2 regions of the Luteococcus peritonei genome follow, and region 1 is predicted to be linked to the other one. Evidence: riboswitches for the same ligand, from Rfam matches in the RefSeq annotation. Region 1 holds a riboswitch; the other holds the start of a gene.
The links. A riboswitch is a leader RNA that binds a small molecule or an ion and turns the genes downstream of it on or off. The one in region 1 is predicted to bind FMN.
Positions count from the first base shown of each region.

Region 1 (7,108 bases):
GGCGAGCTGCTCGATGGTGACCACCGGCAGCTGCTCACGGCGGGCCAGCTCGTGCACCTCGGGGGCCCGCATCATCGCCCCGTCGTCGCGCACCAGTTCGGCGATCACGCCCACCGGCGCCAAGCCGGCCAGCCGGCACAGGTCGACGCAGGCCTCGGTGTGGCCCCGGCGCACCAGCACTCCCCCGTCGTGGGCCCGCAGCGGGACGACGTGGCCGGGCCGGGTGAAGTCCTGCGGACCGGCCTCCGGGTCGGCCAGCAGCCGCGCGGTCAGCGCCCGGTCGTGGGCGCTGATCCCGGTGCTGGTGCCGCGGGCGGCATCCACGGTGACGGTGTAGGCGGTGCGCAGCCGGTCGGTGGAGTCGGGCACCATCAGGGGCAGCTCCAGCCGGTCGGCCCAGTCCTGCGGCATCGGGGCGCACAGGTAGCCGGAGCTGTGCCGCACCGTCCAGGCCACCGCCTGCTCGGTCAGCGTCTCGGCGGCCAGCACCACGTCGCCCTCGTTCTCGCGGTCGTCGTCGTCCAGCACCAGCACCGGACGCCCGTCACGCAGTGCCGCCAAGGCCTGCTCGATGCTGCTCATCGGTTCGCCTCCAGCTGCGCCAGGCGAGCCTCGAGGCCGGCCAGTAGCGCGTCGAGCTGGGCGGCCAGGTACTTGGCCATCACGTCGGCCTCCAGGTTCACCACCGTGCCCACCGGACTGTCGCCCAGCGTGGTCACCTCCAGCGTGGTGGGGATCAACGAGACCTCGAACCAGTCCCCACCCACCGCGGAGACGGTGAGCGAGACGCCGTCGACCGCAATGGATCCCTTCTCCACCACGAATCCGGACAGGGATTCGGGCAGGCTGATCCGCACCACCTCCCAGCGGTCACCGGGGCGCCGCTCCAGCACGACGCCGGTGGCGTCGACGTGGCCCTGGACGACATGGCCGCCCAGCCGCGCGTCGGCGCGCAGCGCCCGTTCCAGGTTGAGCGGCGAGCCCTCCTGCAGCCGCCCCAGGCTGGAGCGCGCCAGGGTCTCGGCCATCACGTCGACGGCGAAGCTCTGACCGTCGTGCTCGACGACGGTGAGGCAGACCCCGTTGCAGCTGATCGACTCGCCGGGGGCGGCATCGGCCACCACTTGCGGCCCGCTGATCCTCATCACCATGCTCTGTTCGCCGGGGCGTACCTCCAGCACCCGGCCCTTCTCCTCCACGATTCCCGTGAACATCAGTCCTCCTTGGTTCGCTGCCCCGTCGGCAGCCCTGGCGTGTGGTCCGTCGTCTTCTCGTCGTGCTTCGTGCCGTCCCGCGGCGCCTCCGGTGGCGCTGGATCGCCGTCAGCCCGGGGCCGCAGCACCAGCAACAGGTCCTGCTCCACCTGCTCCACCCGCTCCAACCGCAGCCGGGCAGCCTGCTCGATACCGGCGATGCCCAGGTCCGCGACGGCCGCGGTCCCGGCGCCCAGCAGGACCGGCGCCAGGCAGGCCAGCACCTCGTCCACCAGCCCGGCGCGCCAGAAGGCGGCCGCCAGTCGGGGCCCTCCCTCCAGCCAGACGTGGTGCACCCCCTCGGCGGCCAGGGCGGTGAGAGCCTGCTGGGGATCTCGGGTGGCCAGGTGGCGGAAGCGGCCGTCCGCGCCGCGCACCCGGGCCTGCCCGGGCACCTCGGCCAGGCCCATCACCGCTCGCAACGGCTGGTGCTGCAGCAGCTCTCCGGCCGCGTCACGGGCGGTCAGCCGCGGGTCGTCGCGCTGCAGGGTGCCGCTGCCCACCACGACCGCACCGCAGCGGGAGCGCAGCTCACCGACGCGCGCCCGCAACGCCGCACCGGTGATCCACTGGCTGCTGCCGTCGGCCGCCGCACTGCGCCCGTCCAGCGTGGCGGCGAACTTCCAGGTCACGAAGGGCCTGCCGTGGCGGGCGAGGTGGGTCCAGGTGCGGTTCAGGGCATGGGCCCGATCAGCCAGCAGGCCGCCCTCCACCACCAGTCCCGCCCGACGCAGCCGCTCAGCACCGCCGGCGGCCACCGGATTGGGGTCGTGCTGGGCGTGCACCACGCGGGAGATGCCGGCGGCGACAAGGGCGTGACTGCAGGGCCCGGTACGGCCGGTGTGGTCGCAGGGTTCCAGGGTGACGTAGGCGGTGGCGCCCCGCGCCGCCGCCCCGGCCTGCTGCAGGGCCACCACCTCGGCGTGGGCCGTGCCGGCTCCCCGGTGCCAACCACGCCCCACCACCTCCCCGTCGGGGGTGGCCAGCACGCACCCCACCCGGGGATTGGGATCGGCCTCGGGGCCCTGGCGCGCGAGCTCCAGGGCCATCGCCATCAGGGCATGGTCGGTCTGGTGCGGGATGGTTGGCTGGTGCATCGGGCCTCCGGTCGTCGTCCTCGACGTGCACCGGGGCGCGCGCGGCATGCACCGACCTGGCAGTCGGGCACCGGCCCCTCACCCCACGGCAGCAGCCGCGGGCGCAGGGACGCGCCGTCGCAGGGGTCGCCCATGGACGACCCCACGTGTTTCCTCCCATCCGGACTTTCACCGTCGGTCCTGGAATTCCACCAGGTCAACCGTGCGCTGGCTGCGCACGGGTCGCGGACTCTCACCGCCGGTTCGGACTTGCACCGACCCCGGAACACGTTGCGGCCAGCATGCCACGTGACCGGGCCGCCGGGCGGGTGGTTCGGGGAACGGGACTAGCGGCCCTTGGACTGCGAGGGCCAGGCATTGATGGTGCAGCCGTCCAGCCGGATGCTCTGCTGCATCATCACCGGGGCGACGCTGCCGGAGGCCGGACAGCCGACGTGGCCCAGGCCGATGTAGTGGCCCACCTCGTGGTTGACCATGTAGGCGCGGTACTCGTCACTGCCCGCCTGCTGCCAGGTGGGAGTGCGGTAGCGCCATCGGTCGGCATTGAGGATGACCCGCTTGCCGTTCTGGCAGCTCCACGTCGTGCGGACGTCGAGCGGCTTGCACATGGCGTCGGTGGTGTCCGGGCTGGCCAGGAAGATGGTCAGGTCGGCCGTGGACTCGTCGGAGACCAGGCTGAAGGAGTTGCCGGTGGTGCCCACCCAGCTGCGCTCGTCGTCGAGCACCCGCTCCACCTGCCGCGCCACCTCGGTGACGTCCAGGTCCAGGTTGGTCTCCAGCTTCACCACGTAGCGGTGCGGCCTCGCCCTGCCCGCATGGGTTGTGGGCACGTCGAGCGAGGCCGTCCGCCACTCACGGCTGCCCCTGTCCTTGCTCGTGACGATGCCAGCCATGCTCGGGGTCCGGCTGGGCGAAGCGCTCGATGAGGAGGAGGCTCCCGACGACGAGGGGGCTCCCGCTGACGATGGCGTCGCAGAACTGGACGCAGAGGTCGCGGGTGCGAGGGTCTGGGCCGGTGTCGTGCTGGCCTCGGCCGCGGGCACCGCCGCGTCCGGCTCGTCGGCGCCGCAGGATCGCAGCAGCGAGAAGAGCAGCAGCAGGGCCAGGACGACGGTAGCGGCGAGCACCACCTTGCCGCGCTGGGTCAGTCGCAGCTGCGCATCGCCCGACGTCGGGCGGGGTCCGTTCTGGGGCACGCCGCCAGCCTAGGACCCGGGGAGCGGACCCGCAGACGACGCGCGGGCCGCCTCCGATGGGAGGCGGCCCGCGCGAGATGGCTCGTGCGGCCGGACGGTCAGGCCCGGTCGGACTCAGGCCCGGGCATGGTCCTGCTGACCGGGGAGCTGGTCCTCGGTGCGGCGGCTGATCATGTCGGACAGGTCCACACCGGTGGTGTCCTTGATCAGCTGCATGGTCTGCACGATGTTGTTGGTGACCTGCTTCGGCACGGCGCCCGCACCATCGGTGGAGATCACCGTCAGCTTGTCGATCCCGGCCATCGGGGAGGCCACCTCGCGGGCCACCTGCGGCAGCACCTCGACCAGCATCTGCAGCACGGCGGCCTCGCCGTAGCGGGCATAGGCCTCGGCCTTCTTGTCCATCGCCTCGGCCTCGGCCTGGCCGGTGGCCAGGATGGCAGCCGCGCGGGCCTCGCCCTCGGCGCGGACGGCCTCGGCCTCGGCGATGCGTCGGGCCTTCTCCGCCTCACCCTTCTTGGCACCCTCGATGGCCTCCGCCTCGGCCAGCGCGGTACGGCGGGACTTGTCGCCGACACCCATCAGGCGCGCCTTCTCCGCCTCGGCCTCCGCGGTGGCGATGGCCTGGGCCTTGGCGGCCGCGGCCTGGAAGAGGGCGGAGTTCTTGTTCGCCTCGGCCTCGGTCTCGCGACGGTAACGGTCGGCGTCGGCGGGCTTGCGCACCTCGGTGTCCAGCTGGCGATCCTTCAGGGCCGCCTGGCGCACGGCCACCTTCTCCTGCTCGGTGAGGATGGCCTGGTCACGGTCGGCCTGGGCCAGCGGACCGGCGGCGGCGGCCTGCGCGCGGGCGGCATCGGTCTCGGCCTGGATCTCGGCCTGCTTCAGGGCCAGCTCGCGGTTGGCGATCGCCACCTGCTGCTCGGCGGCCAGCCGGGCCTGCTCGGCCTCCTGGCGGGCGGCGGCCTCGGCGACCGCGGCCATCCGCTGCACCTTGGCGGCCTCGGGGCGGCCCAGGTCGGTCAGGTAGGTGCCGTCGTCGGTGATGTCCTGGATCTGGAAGGTGTCCAGCACCAGGCCCTGGCCGGTGAGCGAGGTCTCGGACTCGTCGGCCACGCGCTGGGCGAAGGCGGCCCGGTCGCGGATGATCTGCTCGACGCTCAGCGAGCCGACGATGGAGCGCAGGGCACCGGCGAGGGTCTCCTGGGTGAAGGTCTCCACCTCCTCCTGCTGGGTCATGAAGCGCTGCGCGGCGGCGCGGATAGAGTCCTCGTTGCCGCCCACCTTGACGATGGCGACGCCGTCCAGGTTCAGCTTGATGCCCTGGCCGGAGACGGCACCGCGGATCTGCACCGGGATGCGACGGCTGGACAGGTCGAGCACGCCCAGGCGCTGCACGAAGGGGATCACGAAGACGCCGCCGCCCATCACCACCTTCTGGCCGGACAGGTCGGTGGAGACGACGCCGGTCTCCAGGTTGCGCACCTGCTTGCCCTTGCGACCGGTGACGATGTAGGCCTCGTTGGGGCCGGCCACCTTGTAGCGGCTGGCCACCAGCAGGCCGAGCAGGACCAGCAGCACCACCAGGCCGACGGTGGCCAGGGCTGCGATGGAGATTCCGAACATGTTCTTCCGTTCCTCGTGTGGTCTGGTGGGTCGTGTGGTTCAGGCCTCGAGGGCCTCGACGGGCCGGACCTCGACGGCCGTCGCGGATAGGACGTCGCTGACCCAGACCCTGGTTCCCTCGCCGAGCGGCTGCTCGCAGCGGGCATTGATCTTGAGCGGATGTCCCCCGGCATGGATGCGCACCTCGCCGTAGCCGGCGGCAGGAACGGCGGAGATCACCACGCCCTGCGCACCTCGCAGCGAGGAGGTGGAGGGGACGCCGCCCTCGCCCTGGTTCTTGAGCCGGCCGGTGGCCCAGCCGACCAGCGCACCGATGGCCAGGCCGGCCGCCAGGCCTCCGCCGATGGCGATGGGCTGGCTGTGCAGCAGGTCCAGCAACAGCGCTCCCGTGAAACCGAAGGCCCCGATGAAGCCGGCCAGGGCGGCGGTGGAGAAGAACTCGCTGTCCAGCACCCCGAGGTGGAGGCCGTCGAGCAGGTCACCGAGCAGCAGTGAGAGCACCAGCAGCACGATGCCGAGCGCGCCCACCAGCAGGAATCCAGTCATCGAGCCACCTTTCGCCTCTGATCATCCCACCGCTCGGGTCAGGCGGCCAGGAAATGTCGAGCCGGGCTGGAGGTCTCAACTGGTGACCTCGGCAGGGGGCCTGACCCGCCGCCTGCAAGACTGGCGCAATGAGCACCCCCGACCAGGTTCCCGAGCTTGTCAGCAGGGCTTTGCGGACCTCGCTGAGCAGTGGTTGGCAGCAGACCACCCGGCACGAGTCGGGGCGGCTGCTGGCCACTCTGGCGGCCTCCCGTCGTGGGATCGTGGCGGAGATCGGCACCGGCTCCGGGGCCGGGGTGGCCTGGCTGCGCAGCGGTGCTCCCGCGAGCACCCGGGTGGTCTGCGTGGAGCAGGACCCGCAGCAGGCAGAACGGGCCGCGCAGGCCCTGGCGGGGGCCGAGATCGACGTGCTGGTGGGCGGTTGCGAGGTGCTGCGGCGCCACGCCCCCTTCTCCCTGCTCTACTTCGACCGTGGCGTGGCCGAGACCGTGGGCCTGGACCTGGCCTGGGAGCTGGTGGCCGACGGCGGCATGGTGGTGGTGGACGACTTCCTGCCCGACACCAAGGCCGGCCGCTCCACCGAGTGGTCCTGCACCCCGATGGCCGCCGCGGACCCGGTGCGCCAGGACTGGCTGAGCGATGCGCGCTTCACCTCCACCGAGGTGAGCGTGGCCGCCGACGTCTCCATGGTGATCGCCACCCGACGCGCGGCCGCCTGACCCTTCAGCCCTGCGGCACCGACCAGCGGGCCCGGGTGAGCAGCAGCACGGCCAGCCCTCCCACGACGAGCACCCCCGGCACGCCGACGATGGTGCCCCAGGCCCAGCGCAGCTCACCGGGCGCCACGAAGAGCGCCGGCAGGCCGGCCGAGGCATTCAGCGCCCCGTGACCCACCGCCGCGGTGAGCACCGACCCGGTGCGCAGCCGCAACCAGGCCATCAGGACCCCCAGCGCAGTGCAGAAGCAGGTGAACAGGAGCACGCCGGCCAGGAAGGGGACCTGGTGGGAGTACTCGTAGCCCATCGCGATCAATGGGGCGTGCCACAGCCCCCAGATGGCGCCCACCAGCAGCACCGCGCGGCTGCGGCCCAACGGCATCAGAGCGTCCAGCAGCCATCCCCGCCAGCCGACCTCCTCCCCCAGGGCGAACAGGCCGTTGATCGTGAAGGCGGCCACCGGAATGCTGGCCAGCTGCAGCGCCAGCAGCACCCAGGCCGGCGGACGGTCCTCGCGCGGCAGCTGGTCCATCACCGGGCCCAGGCCCGGCAGACCGGCATCCAGCGGCAGCCAGCCGGCCAGGTCGGCCAGTGTGACCACCAGGCCGCTGGCGAGCAGGAGCAGCAGGATGCTGGCCAGCCCGAAGCCGAGGATCCGTCGGGCGGCAGCATCACTG
Region 1 covers NZ_BAAAIX010000028.1:37,680-44,787, reverse strand. Annotated here, with positions in the region: gene ribB (3,4-dihydroxy-2-butanone-4-phosphate synthase) at 1-582, opposite strand, end outside; gene ABD073_RS11915 (riboflavin synthase) at 579-1,214, opposite strand; gene ribD (bifunctional diaminohydroxyphosphoribosylaminopyrimidine deaminase/5-amino-6-(5-phosphoribosylamino)uracil reductase RibD) at 1,214-2,350, opposite strand; FMN riboswitch at 2,493-2,623, opposite strand; gene ABD073_RS11905 (DUF3152 domain-containing protein) at 2,677-3,546, opposite strand; gene ABD073_RS11900 (flotillin family protein) at 3,661-5,169, opposite strand; gene ABD073_RS11895 (NfeD family protein) at 5,209-5,715, opposite strand; gene ABD073_RS11890 (O-methyltransferase) at 5,844-6,434, shown strand; gene ABD073_RS11885 (CPBP family intramembrane glutamic endopeptidase) at 6,439-7,108, opposite strand, start outside.

Region 2 (7,108 bases), on a different contig from region 1:
ACAGTCCCTCGTCGGCGCCGTGGTGGCGTAGCGTGACCCGGGCACCGCGCCGGGTGAACAGGCCCTTCTCCTGCGCCCAGTAGAAGGGCGCGAACTGGATGTTGGGGATGTAGGTCAGGCCGATGGTGCAGGCCGGCAGACCCGCGCCCGGGGTGGAGACCTTGGGGCTGGCGGACTGCTCGGCCTGGCGCACGGCGGTGCCATTGCATCCGGACAGGGCCAGCGCACCGAGGGCGCCGGCGACCAGGCCACGGCGGGAGAGCTGGGTCATGGGGGTCAACCTTTCGTGGGGATCAGGACTCGCGTCGCTGGGCGTTGACCACGCGGGAACGCCGCTCGACCAGACGAATCAGGGAGTAGAGCAGGGAGGCGACGGCGCAGAGCACGATGATGGTGGAGAACATGCCGGCGGTGTCGATGGCCTCGCGCTGCACGGTCAGCACCTGGCCCAGGCCCTTGCCGCCCATCACCATCTCCCCCACCACCGCGCCGGTGATGCTCAGTGTGAAGCCATTGCGCAGCCCGGCGAGGCTGTTGGGCAGCGCCAGCGGCCCCTCGATGAAGCACAGCTGGGCCCAGCGTCCCGCCCCGTCGACACGAGAGGCGTCGACCACCTCGGGGTCGACGTGGCGCAGACCCACCAGCGTGGAGACCAGGATCGGGAAGAAGACCATCACGGCGCACAGCAGCATGACCGGCACCAGCCCATAACCCACCCAGAGCACCAGCAACGGCGCCAGGGCGATGGCCGGGACGGCCTGGGTGGCGCCCAGGAAGGGGTTGACGGCGGCCGAGAACCAGCGGGACTCGTGGATGGCCACCGCGAGCGGCAGGCCCACCAGACAGCCGACCAGGCAGCCTCCCAGCGCCTCCAGCAGTGTCAGGCCCAGGTGCTGCCACAGCGTGGGCCCGGCCAGGTCACTGACCAGGCGTCGCAGCACGGTGCCCGGCGAGGGCAGCACATAGCCGGGCCAGTCGGTGAGCTGGACCAGGAGCTGCCAGGCGGCGAGCAGCACCAGGGCGAGCAGCAGCGGCGCGATGATCGCGCGTGTGGAGATCGCCCTGCTGGTGGGCTGGGTCACCGGTGCCATGATTCCTTTCCGCTGCGCTGCGCGAGCGGGGTGACGGCATGTCGGCAGGCGGCCCGGGACGCACTCGTGGGGCGTCGCCAGGCGCCGTGCTTCCTCCCATCCGGACTTTCACCGTCGGTCCCGGAATTCCACCGGATCAACCATCTCGAGCTGCCTCGATCTGGGTCGCGGACTGTCACCGCCGGCTCGGATTTTCACCGACCCCGGAGCACGTAGCAAGGGCCAGTATAGGCACGAGCGCCGACGTCGTGATGACGTCGGCGCTCGTGGTGGCCGGGGTGGTGCCGACAGCTGTCAGCAGCAGCCGCAGCCGGCCTGGGAGGCGGTGCCCCAGGAGGCGACGATCTCGGACAGCTCGCGGCGACGGCCGGTGAAGAAGGGCTGCTCCTCGCGCATGTGGCGACGCGCGGCGGCGGCCCGCAGGTCGCGCATCAGGTCCAGGATGCGGTGCAGCTCGTCGCACTCGAAGCTCAGCAGCCACTCGTAGTCACCCAGGGCGAAGGAGGCCACCGTGTTGGCCCGCACGTCCGGGTAGGGGGCGGCCATCATGCCGTGCTCGCGCAGCATCTGCTTGCGCTCCTCGTCGGGCAGCAGGTACCACTCGGTGGAGCGAACGAAGGGGTACACGCAGATGTTGCCCAGTGCCTTCTCGCCGGCCAGGAAGGCCGGGATGTGGGCGCGGTTGAACTCGGCGGCGCGGTGCAGGCCCACCTGGGACCAGACCGGCACCAGGCTCTCCCCCAGCTCGGTGGCGCGCAGCGCGAGGTAGGCGTCCTGCAGGGTCTCGGAGCTCGGGGCGTGCCACCAGACCATCAGGTCGGCGTCGGCACGGAAACCGGCCACGTCGTACCAGCCCCGGATCACCAGGCCCTTGCCCTCGGTGGCCTGCTCGATGGCGGCCAGCGCGTCGGCGGCGGCGGTCTCGGAGACCGCGCTGGTGCGCGCGAAGACCGAGTACATCGTGTAGTTGATGTCGGAGTTGATGACCTCGGCGTCGATGCCGGCCTGCGGGTCGCTCTGGGGGCTTGCTGTCATGCTCTTCTCTCCTCGGATCGGGATGGGTGTCAGTCGGTGTGTCCGGCCTCGGCGCGCAGTGCCGGGCCCTCGGTGTGGACCAGCTCGACGATGCGGGTCAGCACGTCGGGGTCGGTGCTGGGGGGCACGCCATGGCCCAGGTTGACGATGTGGCCCGGGGCGACGGCGCCGCGACGGATCACCTCGCGCAGGCGCTCCGCCAGCACCTCCCAGGGCGCCAGCAGCAGGGCCGGGTCCAGGTTGCCCTGCACGGCGTGCCCGGGCCCGATGCGACGGCTTGCGACGTCCAGCGGGGTGCGCCAGTCGACGCCCACCACCTCGGTGCCGGCCTCGGCCATCGCGGGCAGCAGCTCGGCGGTGCCGACGCCGAAGTGGATCCGTGGCACCTCGCGCTCCAGGCCACCCAGCACCGCCTGGCTGTGCGGCAGCACGCGGGCCCGGTAGTCCTCTTCCGCCAGCGCGCCGGCCCAGGAGTCGAAGAGCTGCACCGCCTGGGCCCCGGCGTCGACCTGGACCTGCAGGAAGGTGCGCGAGACCTGCGCCAGCCGGCGGCACAGCTCGTCCCACAGCTCGGGATCGCCGGCCATCATGGACTTGGTGAGCGCGTGGTCCTTGCTGGGGCCGCCCTCGACCATGTAGCTGGCCAGGGTGAAGGGTGCGCCGGCGAAGCCGATCAGCGGCGTGGCACCCAGCTCGCCCACCAGGCTGGTGATCGCCTCGGTGACGAAGCCCACCTGTGAGGGGTCCAGTTCGCCGAGCTGGTCCAGGTCGGCGCGGGTGCGCACCGGGCGGGCGATCACCGGTCCGGTGCCGGCCACGATGTCGAGGTCGACGCCCATGGCCTTGAGCGGCAGCACGATGTCGGAGAAGAAGATGGCCGCGTCCACCCGATGCCGGCGCACCGGCTGCATGGTGATCTCGTGGATCATCCCGGGATCGCTGCAGGCGTCGAGCATCCGGGTGCCGACGCGCAGCTCGCGGTACTCCGGCAAGGAACGGCCGGCCTGACGCATGAACCAGACGGGCAGCCGGGTGCCCTGCCGGCCTCGGGCCGCGGCCACCAGGGCCGGCATGGACGACGGGGTCGGGTCTACGGGTGCGGTCACGGGTTCGATCTTCCCACACCCGGTCCAAGGGGTCACACTGCGGCGAGTCTCTCCCGTTGTGGAGCGCCCGTTGCATAACCTCGTGGCTGTGAGCTCACCCTTTCCGCCCGATGCCGATGCAGACTTTGGTGCCCTGACCCGGGAGCTGGAGGGATTCACCTGGCGTCCCGAGGTGGAGATCGAGCAGATTCCTTCCCCGCAACGCATCGCCCCCCATTCGGTGGCGGTGGCCGCGGACGTGGTGAGCGGCGGCGAGGATGTCGGCAACGGCCGGCTGGTGCTGCTGCACGATCCCGCCGGGAACGAGGCCTGGCAGGGAACCCACCGCTGTGTCACCTTCGCGCGTGCCGAGGTGGACCTGGAGATGGTCACCGATCCGCTGCTGGCCGAGGTGGGCTGGTCCTGGCTCACCGATGCCCTGGCCGACCACGGGGCCGACTACCTGGCCGCCTCCGGCACGGTGACCGCCGTCTCCAGCCGGTGCTTCGGCGGCATGCAGGACGAGCCGGACCGTGCCGAGGTGGAGATCCGCGCCTCCTGGACCCCGGTGATCGACGGCCCCACCGGTCTGACCCCGCACCTGGCCGCCTGGCAGGACCTGCTGTGCATGACGGCCGGGCTGCCCAGCCTGCCGCAGGGCATCGTGATGCTGGGCTCGCGCCAGGGGCGCACCCGATGAGCGGGACGACGGTACCGCAGGAGGACTCGCAGGAGACCGTCGAGCTGCCGGTGCTGGACCGTCCCCGCGACGGCCTGCCGGTGGTGGTGGACAGCCCCGAGGCCTTGGCCGCGGCCCAGGCCGCGCTGGTGGCCGGCAGCGGTCCGCTGGCGGTGGACGCCGAGCGGGCGCAGGGTTTCCGCTACTCCGCCAAGGCCTACCTCTTCCAGTTCCGCCGTGAGGGTGCTGGCAGCTTCATCGTCGACCCCACTGCCTTCGAGCAGGGCCAGCAGGTGGCCCAGCTGGGCGGCTTCGGCGAGGCCCTGGCCGACGCCGAGTGGATCATCCACGCCGCCTCCCAGGACCTGCCCTGCCTGGTGGAGGCCGGCATGGTGCCGCGCACCGTCTTCGACACCGAGCTCGCCGGGCGTCTGCTCGGCCTGCCGCGGGTGGGCCTGGGCGCGATGATCGAGCAGTACTTCGGGGTCCGGCTGCTCAAGGAGCACTCGGCCGCCGACTGGTCGCGCCGCCCGCTGCCCGAGGAGTGGCTGAACTACGCCGCCCTCGACGTGGAGCTGCTGGTGGAGCTGCGCAACCAGATGGCCGACGAGCTCGAGGCTGCGGGCAAGCTGGACTGGGCCCGCCAGGAGTTCGCCCACCTGGTGCAGCACTGCACCGACGAGGTGGCGCCCCGCCCCGAGCGCTGGCGCCGCACCAATGGCATGCACCAGGTGCGCACCCCGCTGGCGCTGGCCGTGGTGCGCGAGCTGTGGACCGTGCGCGACGAGCTGGCCGTCAAGCTGGACAAGGCCCCTGGACGGCTGGTGCAGGACGCCGCGATCTGTGAGCTGGCCGCCCGCGCCGCCTCCACCCGACCCGCCCACGTGCCCACCAAGGACGAGCTGCGCGCCGTCAACGGCTTCAAGCGCCGCACCGCCCGCCAGTACGAGAACAACTGGCTGCAGGCGCTGGCCCGCGTCGAGCAGATGGGACCCAAGCAGTACCCCTCGATGCACGTGACGCCGGACGGTCCTCCCCCGCCGCGCAGCTGGGAACGCCGCCATCCCGAGGCCTTCGCCCGCTGGAACCGCGTGCGCCCCCGCACCCAGGAGATGGCCGAGGAGCTGGGCATGCCGCCGGAGAACCTGGTGAGCCCCGACACCCTGCGTCGGATCGCCTTCACTCCGCCCAGCCCGCTCGACGAGGCCGGCGTCGACGCCCGGCTGGCCGAACTGGGGGCCCGGGCCTGGCAGCGCGGCTTCCTGGTGCCGGTGCTCACCGAGCTGCTGGCCGACCAGCAGGACTGAGAGCTCAGGCCTGGTGCTGCTCGGCGGGCTGTCCCGCCTGCTGCGAGAGCCAGCAGCCCAGCACCTCTCGGGCGATGTCCGGCCCGGTGAGGCCGCACTCGGCCAACACCTGGCCACGGCTGGCGTGGTCCAGGAAGCGCTGCGGGATGCCGAAGCACATCAGCGGGGTGTCCACCCGCACCCGTCGCATCTCGTGCGAGAGGCGGGCACCCACGCCGCCGGCCACCATCGAGTCCTCGATGTTGACCACCAGCTGGTGGCGGGCGGCCATGTCCACCAGGGCGGGGTTCACCGGCAGCGACCACAGCGGGTCGACGACGGTGGCGCGCACGCCCTGCTTGTCCAGCAGCGCGGCCACCTCGAGCGCCAGGCCCACGAACTGTCCGTGGCCCACCAGCAGCACCTCCGCCTGCTCGTCGTAGGCCACCAGGTCCATGCCCTCGGTGTGGCGTAGCGCCTCGATCGGGTCGGGCAGCTTCTCCTTGGACCAGCGCACCACGGTGGGGGCGTCGTCGACGCCCAGTGCGGTCTCCAGCGCCTCCTCCATGCGCTGCCGGTCACGGGGGCTGGACAGCCGCAGGCCGGGCACGAGGCCGCAGATGCCCACGTCCCACATGCCGTTGTGGCTGGCGCCGTCCGGTCCCGTGACGCCGGCACGGTCCAGGCAGAAGGTGACGCCCTGACGGTGCATGGCCACGTCCATCAGCATCTGGTCGAAGGCGCGGTTCAGGAAGGTGGAGTAGACCGCCACGACGGGGTGCAGCCCGCCCGCGGCCAGGCCGGCGGCCGAGGTGACGGCGTGCTGCTCGGCGATGCCGACGTCGAAGACGCGGTCCGGGTAGACCTGGCTGAAACGCCCCAGACCCACCGGGTGCAGCATGGCGGCGGTGATGGCCACCATGGTGGGGAACTTCTCCCCCAGGCGCACCATGTGGTCGCTGAAGGCATCGGTCCAGGTGGCCTGGACCGCGGCGGAGAGCGGCTCGCCGGTGTGCTCGTCGATCTTGCCGACGGCGTGGAAGCGGTCCTGCTCGTTGTCCTCGGCGGCCTTGAAGCCGCGGCCCTTCTGGGTGATGCAGTGCACGATCACCGGGCCGCCGAAGTTCTTGGCGGCCTCCAGGCTGCGCTCCAGCGCCTCCAGGTCGTGGCCGTCCACCGGGCCGACGTACTTCAGCCCCAGGTCGGAGAACATGCCCTGCGGGGCCAGCACGTCCTTGAGGCCGGTCTTCATGCCGTGCAGCAGGTCGTAGGCCTGGCGACCGAAGAGCGGGGCGTTGTTGATCGCCCGCTTGGCCACCTCGAGGGTCTGCTCGTAGCGGCGGTCGGTGCGCAGGCCCGCCAGGTGGGCGGCCAGGCCACCGACCGTCGGGGTGTAGGAGCGGCCGTTGTCGTTGACCACCACCACCATGCGCAGGTCGTCCTGCACGGCCAGGTTGTTCAGGGCCTCCCAGGCCATGCCACCGGTGAGGGCACCGTCGCCGATCACCGAGACCACGGTGCGCTGCTCGCCCTGCAGCCGGAAGGCCTTGGCCAGGCCCTCGCCCCAACTCAGCGAGGTGGAGGCGTGGGAGTTCTCCACCCAGTCGTGCTCGCTCTCGGCGCGCGAGGGGTAGCCGGACAGGCCACCCTGCTGGCGCAGGCCGGTGAAGGCCTCGGCGCGGCCGGTGAGGATCTTGTGCACATAGCTCTGGTGCCCGGTGTCGAAGATCACCGGGTCGCTCGGGGAGTCGAAGACGCGGTGGATGGCCATGGTCAGCTCGACGACGCCCAGGTTGGGGCCCAGGTGGCCGCCGGTGCGGCTGACATTGGTCACCAGGAAGGCGCGGATCTCCCGTGCGAGGTCGTCGAGTTCGCTGCGCGACAGCCCTCGCAGGTCGGAGGGCTGCTTGATCTGGTCCAACAAAGCCATGG
Region 2 covers NZ_BAAAIX010000027.1:67,528-74,635, forward strand. Annotated here, with positions in the region: gene ABD073_RS11355 (ABC transporter substrate-binding protein) at 1-271, opposite strand, end outside; gene ABD073_RS11360 (ABC transporter permease) at 294-1,091, opposite strand; FMN riboswitch at 1,175-1,306, opposite strand; gene hemQ (hydrogen peroxide-dependent heme synthase) at 1,386-2,126, opposite strand; gene hemE (uroporphyrinogen decarboxylase) at 2,156-3,199, opposite strand; gene ABD073_RS11375 (DUF3000 domain-containing protein) at 3,321-3,911, shown strand; gene ABD073_RS11380 (HRDC domain-containing protein) at 3,908-5,197, shown strand; gene dxs (1-deoxy-D-xylulose-5-phosphate synthase) at 5,202-7,106, opposite strand.
Region 2: another riboswitch for FMN. It lies ahead of ABD073_RS11360 (ABC transporter permease); the one in region 1 lies ahead of ribD (bifunctional diaminohydroxyphosphoribosylaminopyrimidine deaminase/5-amino-6-(5-phosphoribosylamino)uracil reductase RibD).